One region of the Fundidesulfovibrio putealis DSM 16056 genome, then DNA from elsewhere that is predicted to be linked to it. Evidence: predicted binding sites of a transcription regulator. Region 1 holds the regulator's gene; each other region holds the start of a gene.

Region 1 (3,596 bases):
TTAACAAGGCCTACTACGCCCGCATGGAAGAAAAGGGCATGATGTTCTCCGGCCTGTCGCCCGACGAATCCCTGGTGGAAATGGTGGAGTTGCCCGAGCATCCGTGGTTTTTGGGCTGTCAGTTCCATCCGGAGTTCAACTCCAACCCCATGCGCCCCCACCCCCTGTTCCGCGAGTTCATCAAGGCGTCCAAGGCCGCGCGCGGCAAGAAATAAATGAGGCGTCCCGCCCGAATCGGCTCAAGGCCCGGCATGCGCCGGGCCTTGGCGCTGGCCAGGCCCGTGCGCCTCTTGGTGCTGGACGTGGACGGCGTGCTCACCGACAACGCAGTGAGCCACGACGGCCCCGGCCCCGGCCTCAAGCGTTTCGGCATCCAGGACGGCATGGGCGTGAAGCTCTGCCAGCACGCCGGGATCGAGGTGGCGGTGATCAGCGGCCTGGGCAACATCCAGGCCGAACAGCGCTCGCGGGAACTCGGCATCCGTGAATTCCACGGCGGGCACTTGCGCAAGCTCCCCGTGCTCGAAAAGATCATGGCCGCCAAGTGCCTCGAGTTCTCCCAGGTGGCCTACATGGGCGACGACTGGCTGGACGCGCAGATAATGGCCCGCGTGGGCCTGCCCCTGGCCCCGGTCGACGCGCAGCCGGAAATTCTTCGCATTGCCGCCTGGATTTCCAAAAGGCCCGGCGGATGCGGCGCGGTGCGCGAAGCCATCCGCTTCATACTGCTGGCGCAGGGAAAACTCGATCGAATGTGGCGCGAATGGCGTGACTGATTCCCCCCAAGTCTTGCCACGTGCGAGCTTTTAGTGCATAACCGCGCAGGTTGAACGGGCGCGTCCGGCATTTTTCTTGCTAGCCGCCCAAATTCAAACAAAGGAACGCGCGCGCACGATGGCCCTCGAGCTCAGACAGCAACTTAAGCTTTCGCAGCAGCTGGTGATGACTCCCCAGCTCCAGCAGGCCATCAAGCTGTTGCAGCTTTCCCGGCTTGAGCTGATGGAGACCGTGCAGCAGGAGCTTCTGGAGAACCCGCTGCTGGAAGAGGTCGTGATCGAGGACGAGCGTCCCGCCCCGACCATGGCCGAGGAATCCCGCGCTCCCGACGCCACTCAGGAAGAGGGCGCCATGCAGCGCGAACTCCTGAAGACCGCCGAATGGGACGACTACATCGGCGACTTCGCCTCCACCTCGCGCCAGGCCACCGCCCGCGAATACGAGGCCCCGGAGGAGGGAATGTCTTTCGAGGCCCGTCTTGCCTCGAAAACCTCTCTGGACGGACACCTTTCCTGGCAGATCAACCTTTCCCCCTTCACTGCGGCCCAGCGCGTCATCGCTGCCTCAATCGTTGGCAATCTGGACGGTATGGGGTACCTGCAATCCACGGTGGAGGAAATCGCCGAGGACGCCCAGGCAAGCGTGCCCGAAGTGGAAGCGGTTCTTTACGCCCTGCAGCGCTTCGACCCTGTGGGCGTGGCGGCACGCACCCCGCAGGAGTGCCTGCTGGTGCAGCTGGAATTCTACGGCTACACCGATCCCGTGCTCATCGAGATCGTGCGTGAGCACCTGGAAGACCTGGAAAAGAAGCGCTACAAGCCTCTTGCCAAGAAGTTCAAGATCACCATGGAGGAGATCAAGGAGTACCTGGACATCATCCAGACTCTCGATCCGCTTCCCGGATCGCATTTCAGCTCCTCCGACCCGGTGTACGTCAGCCCCGACGCCTACGTGTACAAGTACGGCGACGACTTCGTCATCGTGCTGAACGAGGACGGCCTGCCCAAACTGCAACTATCGCCGTATTATTCAGGCGACATGTCCCGGGGCAGCGGCGGCAAGGACAAGGACTACTTCCAGGACAAGATGCGCTCTGCGCAGTGGCTCATGAAGAGCCTGTACCAGCGCCAGCGCACCTTGTTCAAGGTCCTGGAATCCATCGTGAAGTTCCAGCGGGATTTCTTCGAGGTGGGCGTTACCAAGCTAAAGCCCCTTATCCTCAAGGACGTTGCCGACGACATCGGCATGCACGAATCCACGGTGAGCCGCATTACCACGAGCAAGTACGTGGCCACCCCCCACGGCATTTACGAGCTCAAATTTTTCTTCAACTCCTCTTTGGAGTTGGACGACGGCACTTCCGTCGGTTCCGAATCGGTGAAGGCGCTCATCAAGCAGCTCATCTCCGGCGAGAACCACAAGAAGCCCGTCAGCGACGAGCAGATCGCGGACATCCTCAAGCAAAAATTGCAGGTCAACATTGCCCGCAGGACCGTGGCCAAGTATCGTATGGCCATGGGTATCGAGTCCTCGTCGAAGCGCAAGGCTGTATTGTAATCACACCGCATCCACCCGCGGACACACATCGGAGGAAGATATGAACATTGCTTTTCACTTCAAGAATTTTGAACCGTCCCCCGGCCTGCGCGAATACGCCAACAAGCGTTTCGACAAGCTGGCGAAATACATGCCTAATTCTGACAATGCCGAAGTGATCGTCACCCTGATGGTGGAGAAGACCCGCCAGATCGCCGACGTGATCATCGACGCCGACACGATCCACATCGCTGCCCACGAGCGCTCCGACGACATGTACTCCACGCTGGACCTGATCACCGACAAGCTCGAGTCCCAGATCCGCAAGATGCGCGAGAAGATGAAGGACCGCCGCAAGGTTGCCGGTTCCGCCGCCGTCACCATGGGCGTGGTCAGCCTCACGGACGAGGGCAAGGTCCACTCCATCGAGGAGTCCGACAAGTACAACCCGAAGCCCATGGGCGTCGAGGAAGCTGCCGAGCAGCTGGAAGCCATGAAGTACGAATTCCTGGTGTTCCTGAACTCCGAGACCGACAGCATCAACGTGATCTACAAGCGCAAGAACGGAGACTTCGGCCTGATCGATCCTGGAGTATCCCGCTGATGCGGCTTGGGGAGTTTCTGCGCAAGGACTTCGTGCTGGACGACCTGAAGTCCGGCGACAAGTCCGAGGTGCTGGCCGAACTGGTGGCCCCGGTTGCGGCGGCCTTCCCGGAAGTGAACGCCGAGAAGGCCCTGCGGGTGCTCATGGAGCGCGAAAACCTGGGCACCACCGGCATTGGCGACGGAGTGGCCATTCCACACGGCAAAATGGACTCCCTCAAGGAGATCGTCATCGTGACCGGGCGCAGCACGTCAGGCGTCGATTTCGAGGCTCTGGACCACAAGCCGTGCCGCATCTTCTTCCTGGTGCTGGCCCCGGAGCATGTGGCCGGCATGCACCTGCGCATCCTTGCCCAGATATCCAGGCTTCTGTCCGACGAGAGCTTCCGGGGAGCATTCCTGGAAGCGCAAGACCGCGAAAGCCTCTGGCGGGTTGTCACCAGCCACGCGTGATACGGTTCGTCATGACGTCGGCCTGATCATTTGTTAGTGAAGTCCCCGCACGCGCCAAATGCGCGAGCGGGGACTTTTCGCTGCTGCCCCGCAGCGAGCGTCCTGCCCCCACACGAAACAAAGGAGCCTTCCCCATGCCGCATCCGGGCGAAAAGCTGCCTGTGGTGGTCATTTCCGGACTATCAGGTTCAGGCAAGTCCACAGCGCTCAATGTCTTCGAGGATCTG
Region 2 (3,596 bases), on a different contig from region 1:
AAGCAATGGACCGCGAGGCGCGTTGCTGAAACTGACGCCCCGTCCTGCCTCGAAAACGCCGCCTGCTGGAGGGTGCATTTTCATCTGCCGGTATTCCTGGCGCAGTTGCCCGGATGCCTGAGCACGCAGCAGTTCCTGAAGGATTTCCTGCCGCTGGTGTCCCCGTCCGTGCCTCTGGAGGTGGAGACCTACACCTTCGACGTTCTTCCGCCGGAGTTGCAGACACCCACCGTGGTGGAATCAATCGTCCGGGAGATCAAATGGGTGGAGGACTGCCGCGCCGGAAGGCTGAAAGATTGATTGATTCCGGGTTGATGCGTGATAAGCGGCGGGTGAAACTCGGTCAGGATCGGCAGGCCTTCTGGTGAACGCCTGGTATTGAACGCAAAAAAAGACCTGCTGGCGCGATAACCGGATCTCCGGCAGCCTCCCCTACCTTCAGGTGTGGCTCTTACGCTGCGCTTGCGCAGGTCTTTTGATGATGCGCCTCGATGCGCTGGCTATGTGAGGAATCGTTTATTTCGGAAAACCTACCTGTTGCATTCCCTGCAACCATTCCAAACGGGTTTGAGAGGTTTACTTCCACCGGGGCCTCTGCCTGTGATTTGCTGGCGCTGGAGCCGGATTGTCCGGCAGCCTCCCCTTCCTTCAGGTGTCGCTCTTACGGTGCGCTTGCGCAAATCAAATCATCCTTCGCCTGTTCGGGCGGATTATGATCTGAAGCGTTTATTTCGCTCACCCCTCCGCTTAGGTTGGCCACATTGGCCTTACTTACATAATAACCATGTTTTCCGGCATGTACAGGCCAATGCAAAAGGCCGCCCCCGAAGGGGCGGCCTTGAATTACGCATTACCCTGCTGGGCTGGTGTAGCACCCTCAAAGCACGTTCTAACACGTTAAGAACCTAAACCGAGAGAACCATTCATTTTGTTTGCGGAAAACATGTTCATGCTTTTCGCAAACCCGGCACTAGCGGGAGGACCTGGACCGCTTGCGCAGGTAGCCCACGCCGAGGATGCCAAGGCCCATGAGCAGCATGGTGCCGGGTTCGGGCGTCGGGACCCGGGTGTGTTCGAACAGGACGTCGTTGGCGCAGGTCATGGTGTAGGCGATGACTATTTCCTTGCCCATCAGGCTCAGGAAATCGATGCCGCCTATGCCGCTCAAGTCCCAGGTGGAGGACCCGACCGCCGTGGACTTGGACAACCGGTCGAGTTCCGAAAAGCTGTCCCATCCGTCGAAGCCGACCACGCCAAGGTCGAGGATGCCGCTGTTGGCGTTTTCGGTCGTATAAACGTACTTCCCCTTCACCTTCTTCTCGTATTCGTACGGCAGGATCGAATCCTTGACTGTGGAGGGGTGCCAGTCGCGGTTGTCGGTGTTGCCGTAATAGGCCTCGTACTGGGCAAACTTCCCATTCTCATACGCTGTCGACGTCCCATACAGTATCTTGTCATTGGTCTGGTACAGATGGTATGCCGTGTTATCCACCCACTTGTTCTTGTCGAAATCCCACACCTGATCGGGACGGTGTATCACGTAGTCCCAGGCGTTGTTGTTATCCACATCGATATACCAGTCGCCAGCTTCGAGTGAGTTCCAGGAGGACTGTCCCCAGGACTGGTTCGCGTAGTGGTTGGTATAGTTCAGCGTGATGGATGTCAGGGTGTGCCCCGCTGAATAGGTCATCGACCCCCCGGTCAGATCAGGCACGCCGTTCTGGTCCTGATTGGCCAGTTCTGGCGTCTTCTTCAGGCCGGACCAGACGTTGACCGAGTCGCCGAAATTCACGACGGAAGCTTGGGCTCCGGCTGCACCAACGGTGATGGACAGTATTGCCAGGAGTGCGGACAGTATCAATTTCATGGAAGACCTCGGTTTTCGACGCTTTCAGTGGGACAAGCAAAAACCAAACCACCGACACAACACAGCCATTTTATTCACCTTAATAGCAGAACTGGCACAGGAAATATGTCTTCACCGGCATACTGTGTCGGAAATATTTACGACCCGTGCCAGTACGAAGAAGCCTATACTTTCAACCGGTTACCATCAAGCATTGAGGCAGATCTAATCCGACTTTGTCGGATTTGGTTACAGTCCGAAAAAAAAGGATTCACCTGTTTCCGGCAGGATACGCCGTTGAAAGGTCCCTTGTGCGTCCCTTTTTCCCGGATTGGCCTTCAGCTTCGTTCCCCAGGCTGCTGTCGGCGGGGATGCGACAGCGTCCGCAAGATGGCGCAGCCGCAGGCTCCGCCGCATTATTGACGTTTCGCCCCGCGACAAGCCGTCGCAAGCGCTCATGCAGGCCTCTTCGGACCCAATATCCAGAGCCTCACGTCCGGGATTGCCGGACACGCCAGCCTCTCCCCGGCAGGAACGCCCTAACGAAACAAGGCCGCCCCCTGTCGGGAGCGGCCTGAACATCGGGCAGGTCCGGCGAAGCACGGGAAGGCAGGTCCGAGGCAGCCGCAACCGCCCCCGCCGCCTGCACACGAGGCGCCTTCAACCCGACCGCATTTATTCCAACCCGGAAAACAGCTCCGCGTTCTCCAGGGTGCAGCACTAAAATCCGCAGGTCTTCAGAATGCCGGTGAGCACCTTGTCGGCGTCGAAGAACTCCTCGGCGATTTTCCGGGCGGCCTTGCGGTGTTTAGGGTAGTCGGAAAGCACCGTCTCGATGGCGGCCTTGGCGTTGTCCACGCCGTCGAAGGTGACCAGCCCCTCTCCCACGGGCAGGTAGGTGCCAAAGCCCGTGTCCTCCACGATGACGGGGCGGCCCGAGGCCAGGTAGCTGGCGGAACGGTCCGAGAACCAGCCGGATTTCAGCTGGATGTTCTGTTCCTTGGCCACGGTGAACTCGGACGTGGAGTTCAGGATGTAGTCGTGGTAGCCCCAGATGTCCTTGGAGAGCTCCAGGGCGTTCTTCACCTTCCAGCCGTGGGCGGCGAAGCGCTGCGCGTCTTCCTTCATGCCGCTCATGGTGAGGTCCAGGGTGACGCCGGGGAGCTTCTCGGGCAGGTCGATGATCTGCTCGTACTTCTCGGACTTGCGCCAGGAGAGCTTCTTGCCCTCGTGGACGATGTCGCGCCCCTGAGCGTCCCAGTTGCCGATGGTGGTGAAGCCGGAGCCGGAGCCTTCCACGTTGGGCCACATGTCCAGGACGATGGGCACGCGGGTGGGCGTGTATTCGATGCCGGAGAGGGCCACGCCCGTGGACCCGGTGGGAATGTTGTGCCCCCAGGTGAAGAACGCGTCGTGCTGCAGGAAGTAGTCGCGGGTCCACTCGTCGGTTGCGATCTTGGACTGGGTGAAGATGGGGTCGGTGTCGATGATGGCCCGGACCTTGGCCTTCATGTAGCTTTCGCGCAGCGGGATGACGCCCGACACGTTCAGGAAGAGGTCCGCGCTTTCGCAGAAGCGGTCCAGGTCGGCGCGCTCCATGCCGTAGAGCTTGTTCTCGAAGATGGTGTTGTAGGCCCAGCGTCCGGAGAGGCCGATGCTCTTGAAGGCGTCGTCCAGCACCGCGCGACCGTGGCTCGAATCGGCTGAGGCGAACCCCTTGTTGGGGTCGAACGGCAGCGCCCAGTCGGCC
Region 3 (3,596 bases), on a different contig from region 1:
TGATGGAGGTTCGCATGCGCTGTGCTCCCAAGGCGGCTTTCGCGGTCGCGCTGGCGTGTCTTCTGGCCCTGCCCGGCCTGGGCCTTGCCGCGAAGAAGAAGGCGGAGGTTCCCGAAACGCCCGTTATGGAAGAAAAGGCCGCCCAGATCCTCGACAAGGCGTGCAAGGCGCTCGGGGCTCTCAAGAGCTACTCCTTCCGGGCCGAGGTTGCCGTGGACAAGGTCTATCAGGACGGCTCCAAGATCCAGGCAGGACGCGTGATGGACGTGTCGGTCCTGCGGCCGGGAGCGTTCAAGGTCGCCACGGCGGGCGATGATTTCCAGGCCAGTTCGGTGTTCGACGGCAAGACCTTCAGCCTCTCCCTGCCGGACAAGAAGGTCTACGGCCAGATCGCCGCCGCCATGGACACGGACGCCCTCATGGACATGCTGGCCTCCACCTATGGGATTGAATCACCCCTGGGCGACCTGCTCTCCAACGACACCTGCTCCAAGCTGAAGGGCGTGGCAGGCTATTACGTTGGCAAGTCCAAGGTGCGCGGAACGGTGTGCGAGCACCTGTTCTTCCAGGGCAAGGACGTGGACTGGCAGATATGGGTGGAGGACGGCCCGAGCGCCCTGCCGCGAAAGATCGTGATCACCGAGAAGAAGCTGCGCAGTTCCCCGCAGTTCACCGCTGTGCTCAGCGGCTGGAAGACGGGCGAGTCGTCCCTGGACGCCTTCGCTTTCTCGGCGCCAGTCGGCTTCACCCGCGACGACGCAGTCATCACCGGCGCGAAGTCCGGCAAGTAGGAGGCCACATGAAACCCGAAACCATGCGTGCCGCGAAACGAACCGTTTCGCTGGCGCTGGTGCTGTGGCTGACGGGGGGGCTTGTCCTCATGGGCGACTGGTTCACGCCGACCGACAGCGAGGCCAGGGGCGGCGGACGCGGTGTGGCCTCCGGACCCCGTGGAGGAACTGTGGCCTACTCGCCGCGCGGAGCCGTGGGTGTGGGGCCGCGCGGAGGCGTTGCCGCCGCAGGTCCCAGAGGTGCTGCCGCCGTGGGACCCGCTGGCGGAGCAGCCGTGCGCGGGCCTTACGGAGCCGCAGCAGTCGGCCCCGGCGGGGGGGCAGCTGTCCGTGGCCCTTATGGCGCTGCCGCCGTCGGTCCCAACGGTGGGGTGGTGGCCGCACCGCGCGGCAGGGTCGTGCCTGCACCGGTGCCTGTTCCGGTCCCGGTCGCGCCTGCCTACGGGTACGGCTACGGCGGGTACTACGGCCCCTCGGCCTCGGGCGTGGCTGCGGGCATGGCCTTGGGCGCGATGCTCACCATTCTTCCGGCTACGGCCATAGCCGTCTCCAATTCCTCGAAGGGTACGGTCTACAGCGCGGACGGCCAGTGTTTCCAGGAGGTCCGCCAGGGCGGAAACACCTACTACAAGGTCATTTCCTGTCCGTAGGCACAGCGGGCTGAAGTCAGGCGACGGCGATCCAGGCTGGGTGGGGTTGAATCCCGCCCTGCCTGGATTTGTTGTTTTCGTGCCTGGATTTGTCCGCAGCAGGGGGGGGCAGGCGTGCACCTTCTGGCGGGCTGGCCTTGCGGGTCGTAAGCTCGGGCTTGGCTGACAAATCAGAATCAGCCCGGAGGCGGGAGCCGTCCGGGCTGATGTGGAACCGGGGTGTGGTTCAGGGTTTAAGCCTTGGCCTTTTGGGAGCGCCTGCGCATGAAGATCGCTCCGGCTATGCCCGCGCCCATGAGCAGCATGGTGCCGGGTTCGGGAACGGAGCCTGGCGGAGGGTTGTTGGGGACGTTGCCAAGGGACGAAAGGTCTTCGAGGAGACGTCCGTTGCCGTTTTGGGGCAAGGGAAGGCCCAGAACGGTGTGGGATATGAAGGTGCCGTTGATGTCGTACGTGGCGATGGCGTTGTTGAAGATGTCCGATACGAAGTAGTTGGTGCCATCGAACGTAATGCCGGTGGGGGCGAAGGTCGGTGTGATGAAGTTGGCCTGGATCAAGTTTCCAGCAAGGTCGTACTTGTCGTACGGGCCGATGGCGTCGCCATGGTTCATGAGAATGTTGTTGTTGGCGATCTCAAACCCATCCTGGCTGTTACCGCCAAACCCCGGAAGCAGGTTGCCGATAAGGGCGCCGGCCGTGGTGTACTTGAAGACGCCTGTGCCGTTGTTGTACGGAATGACATAGAGGTCGGTGCCGTCGTAGGCGATGCTGGCGATGCCGCTCAGGCCGGTATCCACAAGAATGCCCAGGTCGGCGTGGGTGGTTGTGTTGGTTACATAGATGTTCCCCGAGTTTGCCGTTGTGTAGTAGATGGTAGTGCCGACGACTGCGATGCCGCGACCGTTATCCTGCACGGCGATCGGATTTGGAGCCAGAAATTGCTGCACGACAGCTCCGGTGGACATGTCAAACGCTTCCAGGGTCACGTTCCCGAAGGAGGCGTTGTTCCCCCAGACAATGGTGCTGGCCATCGCGTTGCCCGTCAGAGAGCACAACATCAGCGCGGCCATGAAGCATAGCAAAAGACGCTTTATCATAAGGCCTCCCCATGGTGTTGGTGTGGTGAGCAGGAAAACCGCAATGCAATCCAGAAAATAGCTCGAGCTCAAGATTGTATGCGGTGTAAGAGCAATAAGCATGCCTTGGGTGGATTGCAGGGTATTACGGTGGTATACAGAAACTCTGGCTGTCGCGGTCAATATTAATCGTTTGGTTGTATTGGTGAAAATGATGTCGGTTTTGGTAATTAATTGATAATATAAGTGCGCAAATCCGGTGTCTTGGCTCTCGGGTCGGGGAGCGGTTCGGGCATGGTCAACATGCGCGCAACACGCTTGTTGCTGTTAAGTATTTCGACAAAATGCGGGGAAATCTGCCTATGTTGCTGTAATGAAATAATAATATTGGAGAGTGCGTTGTTGGCCGACAACGTTCATGTTGCTAACGGTTTGACATTGTTTTTGTTTGGTGCGTTGACAATTTAGGATGCGGTTGAGTCTCTGTAAAATGCTCCGACAGGATCAGTTGCCTGGTGTGCCTGAAAGGTGTCCACTGTAGCCTGCAGTCGCAGAGCGTGTCTCATAAAGCACAAGCGTGAAGGGTTGCGGGGCTGTGCGGCTTAAATGTCATGTCATGCAGAAGGTTTGCATGATTACGTAAACCCTGGTGCTTCATTCCCAGCAACCGGAGCACGGGGGCCGGGTTCCGGCAGCGTGTCCGGTGCCGCCGATGTCCTGCCCAGCCGGGGACGAGGTGACTCCTTTCTGCTCCTCCCGCCATATTGAGAACTTCCCGGTGGCGTATCTTTGCTGTAAGATACTCTTTGAGTGGGGCAGACCAATGGGGTCCAGCGATCACCTGGGTGCTGAATCCGACCGTGATAAACACAAATGCCGTACAAACCCGCGATAGGAACGCCATGACGCATGTAAAAGCCGCCCTCACGTCCATGTCCGCCTTGTTCGCCCTCATCATGTTCGCCGCACATCCGGCCATTTCGCAGGAATTCGAATCCCCGCCGACATTCGAGGCTTCCGCCGTCCTGCCCAAGTCCCTCCTGTCCGGGAAGGATTGGCGGGTGGACAACATCGTCACC
Region 4 (3,596 bases), on a different contig from region 1:
GTAGACCCAGTTTCCTTCATGCCAAGCCTCGCCCGGAGGGGGGGGAGCTCTTCCGGGCGAGGCTGCTATGTTCAAAATGGCACATCTATATTCAATGCATGTTGCGCTCGAAGGCCGGAGGCCATCCACGAATAACAAAAGTACGTTAACTGATCATGTATTCTTCGGGCGGGGTCCCGCCCTCAATGCCATCGAGAATGGCGTCGATTATGTCCGTGCTGTTGACGCCTTTGAACCACCAGTTCTCGGGCTGGACCACCAGAATAGGTCCACTCTCGCACTGTTTCAGGCAGGTGGTCCCGGTCACGAGGCAGTCGAGCCCGCGATCGATCACTTCTTCTTCAATATATTGAAGGAACCCTTCGGTCTGCTTCTGACAGACGCCCTTTTGTCCGCCTCCGCCGGTGGTGCGAAAACTCTGGCAGACGATGATCTGCCTCTGGGGGGTGGCCATTTACGCTTCTCCTTGTTCTCTGTTCTCGAGTGTTCTTGATTACTGCTTCATATCGACGGTCAAACGGGCATTTTCGACTCACAGGGATCGTGCAGTACCAGGATGTGCGCGTTATCCGGCAGGACGCAAGCCAGTCCCGAGCCATGAAGGATGAACGGAGTGCCCCGCAGGAAACGATTGGATGAAGGCATCCCGCACGGCTAGGCGACTTCAAGTGATTGCACACGGTCTGCGTCATGCTTCCAAGGAGACGGCGCTAGTTTGCGATGCCGTACTTCACAAGTAAGGCTTCCAGCTCTTCGATTTCCAGCGGGTTGGGGATGACGTAATTCTGGTTGTCCTGAACCTTGGTGGCCAGGGTCAGGTATTCGTTGGCCTGAGGGTGTTCGGGAGAGAAGTCGATGACCGTCTTGCGGTTGAGCTCGGCGCGCTGCACCTGGTTCTCGCGGGGGACGAAGTGGATCATCTTGGTGCCGAGGCGTTCCGCCAGAGCGTTGATCAGATCCTCTTCACGGTCGACCTTGCGGGAGTTGCAAATGAGCCCGCCCAGGCGCACGCCTCCGGCTTCGGCAAACTTCACAATGCCCTTGCAGATGTTGTTGGCGGCGTACATGGCCATCATCTCGCCGGAGACGACGATGTAAATCTCCTGGGCCTTGCCTTCTCGGATGGGCATGGCGAAGCCGCCGCAGACAACGTCGCCCAGAACGTCGTAGAAGACGTAGTCCAGGTTCTTGTCTTCTTTGTAAGCGCCCAGTTGCTCAAGCAGGTTGATGGAGGTGATGATGCCGCGACCGGCGCACCCGACGCCAGGCTCGGGGCCGCCGGACTCGGTGCACATGGTGCCCTTGAAACCGGGTTTGAGGATGTCCTCCAGCTCTACATCCTCTCCTTCCTCACGCAGAGTATCCAGAACGGTCTTCTGTTGAAGGCCGCCCAGAAGCAGGCGGGTGGAGTCGGCCTTGGGGTCGCAACCCACGACCATGACCTTGTGGCCCAGGGTGGCCAAGCCGGCTACGGTGTTCTGGGTGGTGGTGGACTTGCCGATGCCGCCTTTACCGTAAATAGCGATCTTGCGCATTGGGAATGCCTCCTTGAAATTGTTGCTATTGTCAAAAATGGCAAAAGTTGTGCCAATCGCCCTCAGGCAAGAGGTTGAGTGACCAATTCGCCAGTATGATTGGATTTAATTTTCAGATGGCACGCTACACAGCGCTCAGGGACATCGATGTGTGCTTTGCATGGTTACAGAGCCATCCCGGGCGAAGCCCTGTCTTTGCGCGCCTGCAGGGAAGTCTGCTTGGCACATGCTGCCCGGTTTCTGTGAAATTAAATAGATAATTCAAGCATATTGCAAAGATGTTCACGATGGAACATTCGCCAGGCCTCATGGGAACACCCTTTACCTGTCCGCTTGCCGACACCAATATAAAATATTGATATAATGATATATTGCCAATAATGAAAAATTGCTGACGGCGGCGAGAATCTCGTGCGCTTCGAGCGCTCTTCATCCATCTATCCCTCCCCGAGTGTTCCACCACGAACACCTGACGCCAGAGTAGGTGCCCCACGAAGCCTTCGCGCAGGTGTCAATCTGTGCGGGGACAGTCCCTCCTGCGCCTGGCTCGCAATTTTGAAAAACATGAATATGTTCGTCATAGTTAAAGTAAATCATTTCGGGCGATTGCTTCTGTGTCCATGAGGGCGGAATTATGAAGTCGCACCGCCAACCTTCCCCGCGCCACCTGCCGTAAGTGTCTCTGGGCACGTTCCATCCGTCGCCTCGCGGCAACTCTCCACGCATCTGGCACACTCTTCGCACATGTACATTGCAAAATTGCAAAACAAGCAGAATAAATAGCAAAGTACATCGTATGGTGCGTTTATTTCGTCAATGTTGGGGATGCATGCGTTTTAATACAGAGGAATTTCAGGGGGGCAAGCATCTCGTAACATAGTGATGTTGGCTTGTATCCCGCATGATTACATAACAGACATGTGATATAATATTAACGTGTAACTCCAACACAATCAAGACAACAAAACTTGAGCCAGAAGGAGAGGGAACATGAATTACGTAATGATCAGGGCCATCATCCGACCCGAGAAAGCCACTGATGTTCTTGCCGCACTGATGGATGCTGGTTTCCCCGCCGCAACAAAGATGGCCGTGTTCGGCCGCGGCAAGCAGCGGGGCATCAAGATGGGCGAGATCGTCTATGACGAACTGCCGAAGGACCAGTTGCTTCTCGTCGTTCCATCCGAGGACAAAGACATCGTGGTCAAGACCATCATGGACGTCGCTCGCACGAGCACGGCAGGGGCGTATGGCGACGGCAAGATATTCGTGTCGGGCGTCGACGAGATCTACACCATCAGCTCCGGCAAGAGGGAAGGCTGAGCCCCCCCCCAACCCAAGGATGGAGAGAAAGCACATGAAGGAAGTCATGGCCGTGGTGCGTATTAACATGATGAGCAAGACCAAGAAGGCCTTGGAGGATGCGGGAATATCCTCCTTCATGGCCAAGGACTGCCTCGGTCGCGGAGTCGGGCTCGTGGACCTCAAGACCCTGAAAGGGGCGGAGATGGGCTACGACGAAGCCATTCAGCAGTTGGGCGCGGGGCACCGCCTCATCGCCAAGCGGTTCGTGTCCGTGGTCGTGCCCGACGAACTTGTGGAGAAGACTGTGCAGGCGATCATTGCCGCCAACCAGACCGGCAACCCTGGAGACGGGAAGGTCTTCGTCCTGCCGGTTATGAATTCCATCCGCGTCAGAACCGGTGAAGAAGGGCCTCTGACATTGGATTGATGAGAATTTAACCGTACCGACGGAGTAAAACATCATGTTTGACATCGCGCATATGAAGTCAGAGGTCGCCAAGATACTGGAACAGTACAAAGGCAAGACGTTCAAGAACAGAAAAGGCCATGTCCTTGTGGTGGACTCTGCCGAGGCCCCGCAGGTTATCGAGGCGGACTGCCGGACCATACCAGGCATCATCACGGAACGCGGCTGTTGCTACGCAGGATGCAAGGGCGTCGTCGTAGGCCCCCTCAAGGACACCATCGCTCTCACCCATGGCCCCATCGGCTGCGGTTATTACAGTTGGCTCACCCGCCGCAACAAGGCGCGCAAGA

Evidence for each region. Region 1 encodes sigma-54, which starts transcription at its own class of promoters, with help from an activator protein. Its sites were predicted from a motif close to CTGGCACGGNNNNTGCTT; they were not measured.
Region 2: the regulator sigma-54 is predicted to act here: its motif matches at 1,902-1,919, upstream of G453_RS0101980 (PEP-CTERM sorting domain-containing protein).
Region 3: the regulator sigma-54 is predicted to act here: its motif matches at 2,628-2,645, upstream of G453_RS26370 (PEP-CTERM sorting domain-containing protein).
Region 4: the regulator sigma-54 is predicted to act here: its motif matches at 1,574-1,591, upstream of nifH (nitrogenase iron protein).

Annotation. Positions count from the first base shown of each region.
Region 1 is NZ_AUBQ01000004.1:184,872-188,467, forward strand. It holds gene G453_RS0103775 (CTP synthase) at 1-215, shown strand, start outside; gene G453_RS0103780 (KdsC family phosphatase) at 216-776, shown strand; gene rpoN (RNA polymerase factor sigma-54) at 895-2,334, shown strand; gene hpf (ribosome hibernation-promoting factor, HPF/YfiA family) at 2,375-2,917, shown strand; gene G453_RS0103795 (PTS sugar transporter subunit IIA) at 2,917-3,369, shown strand; gene rapZ (RNase adapter RapZ) at 3,504-3,596, shown strand, end outside.
Region 2 is NZ_AUBQ01000003.1:408,011-411,606, reverse strand. It holds gene eboE (metabolite traffic protein EboE) at 1-300, shown strand, start outside; gene G453_RS0101980 (PEP-CTERM sorting domain-containing protein) at 971-1,867, opposite strand; gene G453_RS0101975 (glycosyltransferase) at 2,567-3,596, opposite strand, start outside.
Region 3 is NZ_AUBQ01000015.1:64,728-68,323, forward strand. It holds gene G453_RS26365 (DUF2092 domain-containing protein) at 15-791, shown strand; gene G453_RS23875 (hypothetical protein) at 800-1,441, shown strand; gene G453_RS26370 (PEP-CTERM sorting domain-containing protein) at 1,675-2,538, opposite strand; gene G453_RS0112815 (hypothetical protein) at 3,420-3,596, shown strand, end outside.
Region 4 is NZ_KE386885.1:418,236-421,831, forward strand. It holds gene G453_RS0118640 ((2Fe-2S) ferredoxin domain-containing protein) at 146-454, opposite strand; gene nifH (nitrogenase iron protein) at 711-1,535, opposite strand; gene G453_RS0118650 (P-II family nitrogen regulator) at 2,526-2,858, shown strand; gene G453_RS0118655 (P-II family nitrogen regulator) at 2,893-3,267, shown strand; gene G453_RS0118660 (nitrogenase component I subunit alpha) at 3,302-3,596, shown strand, end outside.